2 regions of the Candidatus Pelagibacter sp. HIMB1521 genome follow, and region 2 is predicted to be linked to the other one. Evidence: riboswitches for the same ligand, from Rfam matches in the RefSeq annotation. Region 2 holds a riboswitch; the other holds the start of a gene.
The links. Region 2 has a riboswitch for glycine ahead of ACTTA5_RS00850 (malate synthase G). Riboswitches for the same ligand answer to the same signal wherever they lie in the genome.

Region 1 (3,429 bases), on a different contig from region 2:
ACTCAACTACTCCTGCTGTGCCATCTTTTTCAACACTTGAACCTTTTTCAGGTAACTCAGCAAAAACAATATCTCCCAACATTTCTGTTGCATGCTTTGTAATTCCAATGGTGGCAACATCGCCCTCAACTGTAATCCACTCATGCTCTTTTGAAAATTTAACTTCACTCATTAGTTTACTCCTTTCACGTAACTTTTTTTATAAAATGGTAACCCACAAACACTTGCAGGATGTTTTTTTCCTCTTACTTCTAGTAAAATTTTTGTATCAACTTTAGAAAACTCTTTATCTATGTAGCCCATTGCTATTGGGCCATTTACACTTGGGCCAAAAGTTCCGCTGGTAACCTCACCAATAAGTTTTTCTGACTCATCAAATATTTTGGTTTTTTCTCTAGCAATCAATCTTCCTTCTGGCTTAATCCCAATTCTAATTTTAGAGGTACCTTCTTGTATTTCTTTCATAATTTTATCAGAACCAACAAATCCACCATTTAAAATTCTCTCTTTAGAAATCGCCCACTTTAAGTTTGCTTCAATTGGTGTTTTTTCAGTATCAAGTTCATGTCCATATAAGCACAATCCTGCCTCTAATCTCAAGGTATCTCTTGCCCCAAGTCCTATAAGTTGTGCTCCTTTTTCCATCAAATTCTGAGTAAATCCTTCAGCTAAATCATTGTTAATAGATACTTCAAAACCATCCTCTCCAGTATAACCAGACCTTGTAACAAAAGCTTTTTGATCTTTATAATCAAACCAGTTCCCTGTCATAAAATTAAGTTTTTCAACACCTTCTATTATGTCATTTAAAATCTCAACTGACTTTGGACCTTGAATTGCAATTAATGCTCTTTGATCATCAAGAACCATTTCATGTTTACTGTTCAGTAAATCTGATAAAATTTTAAAATCATTATCTTTGCATGCTGCGTTTAAAATAATTAAATATCCTTTTTCAATTTTAGTAATTATCAAATCATCATGAATTCCAGCACTATCGTTCATTAAAAAACTATATTTAGAGCAGTTTTGTTTCAAATTTTTTAAATCAAGTGGAAAAATTTTTTCAAGATCAGCAGTTAAGTCCTCTCCACCATGAATAAATAATTGACCCATATGAGACACATCAAAAATACCTGCATTTGATCTTGTGAATTTATGCTCTTCAACAATCCCTTTGCTATATTGTATGGGCATTTCATATCCAGCAAATTCCACAAATTTAGCTTGGTTATCTTGATGAAGTTTATTTAATGATGTTTTTTTTCCCATACTAACTCTGTCGTACCCATCTGTATTTTTGCCTGAGAGTTTTACTCCTTCGGCGAGAACTCAATCTCTTTCCAGAGTTAATATAATACGGTCCTTTTACCTGAGAGTTTCCTGGGTGGTTGCTCCTTCGGTGTCACAAAGTTTGTGATCTCTCCCGTTAACAAATATTCTAATAAATACGGTTTAATGTCAAATGTTATTAGATCGCTTTTTTTTCTGAGGTATATAAATTGTAAAATTGAAGTAAAACTGCAAAAATAACTATTGATCCTCCAATTATAACAATGAAAGGTGGTTGTTCATTTATAAACAACCACGCCCATAAAGGACCTAGTACAGCTTCTGTTAGCATTATGATACCAACCATTGCCGATGGTGTTCGTTGAGCTCCGATAGTAATAAAGATAAAACCTAATCCTAATTGTAAAAACCCAGCTAAAAATCCTAAAAAAATATCATTAGGAGATATCATTATTTTTTCTGACATTAGATAACCGATTAACAACGCAAAAATACCTGCAACAAATTGAGCAGGAACCATATCAACAGTTGGATATTTTCTTACTACCAAAATTAATGTAGCAAAGGATATTGGCATTATGAAAGCTGCAATATTTCCAGACATTTGACCTGGAGATAAAGAACTTCCAACCATTAAAAGTATTCCTGAAATTGCAAGAATTATTGAAGTAAGAGTAATTGCTGAAATTTTTTCTTTTAAAAAAAAGTAACCAAATATTGCTAAAAAGATTGTTTGTGTTTGAATAATAAAATTAGCATTAGCAACTGTTGTGTTATACATCGCGAACACATAACCACTAAAACCAAGAGATAAAATAAATCCACCAAAGAAACCAGGAAATCCTAAATTATAAAAGGATCTAAATACTTGTTTCTTATAAGTTAAAGTTAAATACAAGGTAATAACAATTAGAAAGAATACCGTTCTCCAAAATAATATTTGCCAAAGGGTTGCTCCCTCAAATGATTTTACAATCAAACCTCCAAAACTAAGACTACATGCACCTAGAAATACTAAGAAAGGTCCAGGAAGTTTTCTAATAATATTCATTATATTTGATTAAGTAAGTTCTGAGTGTCCATCTCATATAATTTAAACAAAGTTTCAGCATCAGATAAATTTATCTCTTTAAATTTGATTTTTGAGCCAGGTGATATTTGTACCAATCGATCATAATCAACACTAGCTACCACCCCAATTTTTGGATACCCTCCAATAGTACCATGGTCTGACAGCATAATAATTGGGTTTCCATCTGCTGGTATCTGAATGACCCCTTTTAACAAACCTTCTGATTTAATATTGGTATTTACAATATTTTCAATTTTTGGACCCTCTAAACGCATCCCCATTCTATCTGAAAGTTTTGATACAGAAAATTCTTTTTCAAAAAATATTTTTTTTCCTTCTTCTGAAAAATAATCAAAGTTTGGTCCTTTTATTACTCTGATATTTTCAACTTTAGAATTTATGTAATTAGTCTTTTTTTTACTTTGGTCTGAATTAATATTTAGGATATTTACTTTTTGACCATTCTCCAATTTTTTTCCATTATTTGATCCAATATTTGCCTTGGTATTTATCGAACAACTATTCCATTGAAATTTTAAATCTAATTCTCCACCAACTGCTAAATATCCATAAACTGACTTATTTGTTGAGATTAGATTAATTTCATCTCCACTTTCAATTTGATAACTCTCATAACAATTACCATCAACTTCTGTATCACTTTTAATAATTTTAAAAACAACATCACCTGTAACTGCAATATTAATTTTATCTCCATAATATTTTATATGTGGTCCTTGGTATGCAAATTCTATAATTGGAGAATTTAATTTATTGCCTACCATCTTGTTAGCTAAACTATAATTTCTATTATCCATTGCTCCACTAAATGGAATTCCTATATGATATAAATTGTCTCTTCCTTGGTCTTGAAAGGTTGTATTTACTCCAGCTCTTATAATTTCTAAATTATTTGTCATTGTAACTATTATATTTTTCGAGATTTATTTGTTTAAAAACTACTATGTCGCCAGGATTTATTAAATTTGGCTCTTCCTCTTTTGAATTATCAAAAACATCTACAGGTGTATTACCAAGTATGTTCCATCCACCAGGGCTTTCAA
Region 2 (3,429 bases):
CAAAACCACAAACCAAAAAAATGGGAAGAAATGAACCTTGCTTTTGTGGATCAGGCAAGAAATTTAAACATTGCCATGGAGCTTTGTAATTCTTAAGAAAGAAATAATAAAGAAGCTAAAAACAATAAACCTACACCAATACCAAATAATAATTTTTTTGATTTAAAAATATTATCAAAATTATTTTTCTTAATGGTCAAATTGCTTAAATCTTCTACATTGCTCATGAAACCATCATTTCTTCCAATTTTTAAAAATTTATTTTTTCTTTCATTCATTATATCTTCTGACGTCATTTCTTTGTATTGATCTAAATTTGTAGAAATAGATTTTCTAACGTTATCAAGCATCAGGTCTCTATCCCTGTGAGCACCGCCTAAAGGTTCTGGGATTATTTCATCAATAACTTTTAATTTTAATAAATCTTTTGCAGAAAGCTTCATTGCTTTTGCTGCATCAAGCATTTTTTTTGGATCTCTCCACAATATAGTTGCACAGCCTTCAGGAGATATAACTGAATAAATAGCATTTTCTAGCATGATAACTTTGTTAGATGATGCTAATGCAATCGCACCACCTGAGCCACCTTCACCTATAATTATTGCAATAGTTGGCACCTTAAGTTCCATGCAACATTCAATTGATTTTGCTATTGCCTCAGCTTGACCTCTTTCCTCTGCGCCTACACCAGGATAAGCGCCTGGCGTATCTATAAAAGAGATAATTGGAATTTTAAATTTATTTGCTAAATTCATTAATCGAATAGTTTTTCTATAACCCTCAGGTCGCATCATCCCAAAATTTCTTTCGATTCTGCTATCTAAATCTTCACCCTTTTCTTGGCCAATAACCAAAACCGAATAACCATTGAATTTTGCAAAACCTGTAAGTACAGATTTATCTTCGCCATAATAACGGTCTCCAGATAGAGAAATAAAATCTTCGAATAAATTATCTATGAAAAATTTAGACTTTGGTCTGTCTTCATGTCTTGCAACCATGGTGGTTTGCCATGGATCTAGGTTTGAATATATATCATTTAATTTTTGATCTAACTCAACTTGTGTTTTTGAAATTTTTTGCGTATCTACTTCTGACAATCCCTCCTGATTATAGGGATCTTTTAATTTTTCCAATTCTGTCTCTAAATCTTTAATCTCAGTTTCAAAATTAAGATAATTTTTCATAATATGCTTATAGCGGATGGTTAATTCATAAAAAAGGCAATAAAATGATATTTAATTTAAAGTGTAATTGTTATTAATTGACTCTTTTCTAGAAGAAGATACATATTTTGCTATCGGGAGAGACTAATAGATTTAGCACCGAAGGAGCAACCACACCGGAAACTCTCAGGTAAAAAGGACCGATAGTTTCATAACACTCTGGAAAGAGAATTAATTCCGCCGAAGGAGCAAAACTCTCAGGCAAAAATACAGATGGGGTAATTTAGGTGATATGCAAGAAAAATATATAAATATAAATACTTTAAAAGTATATGAAAAACTTTCTCAATTTATTAGCGACGAGCTATTAAAAGAAACAGATCTATCTGTTGATAATTTTTGGTCAGGGTTCGAGAAAACAGTCAATGAATTAGCACCTAAAAATAAAGAATTAATAAAATTTAGAGAAGACTTACAAAAACAAATAGACAACTGGCATATAAAAAATAAGGGAAATGAATTTAATTTGTCAGAATATAAAAAATTTCTAACAGAAATTGGTTACTTGAAAGAAGAAGGTGACGATTTTGAAATATCAACTCAAAATGTTGATGAGGAAATAACAAGTATTGCTGGACCTCAACTTGTTGTACCAGTCATGAATGCGAGATATGCATTAAATGCTGCTAATGCTAGATGGATGAGCTTGTACGATAGTCTGTATGGAACAGATGTAATTGAACAATCAGAAGATAGTGTATCTGAAAGATACGACCCATTAAGAGGTGAGATGGTAATAAAATATGGAAGAGATTTTTTAGATAAATTTTTTCCATTAGCAGGATTGAGTTGGCAAAAGATTACAAGTTTTGCGGTTAAGTATGGAAAATTTAAAGCTTTAAAAGGTGCTGATATTTATGATTTGGTAGATGAGAATAAGTTTATTGGTCATAGAGGTGAAGCTGACAACCCGTCTGCTATAATTTTAAAAAATAACAATTTACATATAGAAATTTTAAAAGACTCAAGAGCTTTTGCGGCTCAACAAGATCATGCTGGTATTAGTGACATAATTTTAGAATCTGCGGTGTCAACTATATGTGATAACGAAGATAGTGTAGCTGCTGTAGATGCAGAAGATAAAATTGTTTGTTACAGAAATTGGCTAGGTCTAATGAAAGGTGATCTAAAATCAAAATTTGAAAAAGAAGGAAAATTATTTGAAAGAAAACTTAATCCTAATAGAAGCTATATTTCAAAAGATGGAAAAGGTTTAAAGCTTCATGGAAGAAGTTTACTGCTAGTTAGAAATGTTGGTCACTTAATGACTAATCCATCAATAATTTTAAAAGATGGTAGTGAAGTTCCAGAAGGAATAATGGATGCATTCATTACTACAGCTGCTGCCCTTCATGATATTAAGAAAAAAACCAATTCAAGAACTGGTTCTATTTATATTGTGAAACCAAAAATGCATGGACCAGATGAAACTGCATTTACTGATTTGCTTTTCTCAAAAGTTGAAGAAGTTTTAGGTTTGCAAAAATACACTTGCAAGATTGGAATAATGGATGAAGAAAGAAGAACTTCAGCTAATTTAAAAGAGTGCATTAGATCGTTAAAAAATAGAGTTTTCTTTATAAATACAGGTTTTCTCGATAGAACTGGTGATGAAATGCACACCTCTATGGAGGCTGGTCCAATGATTAAAAAAGGTGACATGAAAACCTCAAAATGGATCACAGCCTATGAAAACAACAATGTTGATATTGGTTTAAAATGTGGATTTTCTGGAAAAGCTCAAATTGGAAAAGGAATGTGGGCAATGCCTGATAAAATGAAAGAAATGATGGAGCAAAAAACTGGACATTTAAAAGCAGGTGCAAATTGTGCATGGGTTCCATCTCCAACTGCTGCAGCTTTGCATTCGCTACATTATCATGAAATAAATATTTTTGATGAACAACAAAAAATTAAAAATAGAGAACAAGCAAAGCTTGATGATCTTTTAACCATACCTACTGCTGATAGACCAAATTGGTCTGTGAATGAAATTAATAAAGAAATTTCTAACTCAGCTCAAACTTTATTAGGTTATGTTGTGAGATGGATCGATCAAGGAGTTGGGTGCTCCAAAGTACCAGATATAAATAACGTAGGTTTAATGGAAGATAGAGCTACACTTAGAATTTCATCTCAACATATTGCAAATTGGATACATCATGGAATTACAACTAAAATTCAAGTTGTAGAAATTCTTAAA

Region 1: linked by a shared signal. The riboswitch ahead of gcvT (glycine cleavage system aminomethyltransferase GcvT) and the one ahead of ACTTA5_RS00850 (malate synthase G) in region 2 are both predicted to bind glycine.

What each region holds. Positions count from the first base shown of each region.
Region 1 is NZ_JBNAIZ010000006.1:46,729-50,157, reverse strand. Features, by position in the region: gene gcvH (glycine cleavage system protein GcvH) at 1-172, opposite strand, end outside; gene gcvT (glycine cleavage system aminomethyltransferase GcvT) at 172-1,272, opposite strand; glycine riboswitch at 1,351-1,440, opposite strand; gene ACTTA5_RS03275 (DMT family transporter) at 1,472-2,344, opposite strand; gene ACTTA5_RS03270 (biotin-dependent carboxyltransferase family protein) at 2,344-3,285, opposite strand; gene ACTTA5_RS03265 (allophanate hydrolase subunit 1) at 3,275-3,429, opposite strand, start outside.
Region 2 is NZ_JBNAIZ010000002.1:23,788-27,216, forward strand. Features, by position in the region: gene secA (preprotein translocase subunit SecA) at 1-89, shown strand, start outside; gene ACTTA5_RS00845 (acetyl-CoA carboxylase carboxyltransferase subunit alpha) at 93-1,187, opposite strand; glycine riboswitch at 1,292-1,379, shown strand; gene ACTTA5_RS00850 (malate synthase G) at 1,459-3,429, shown strand, end outside.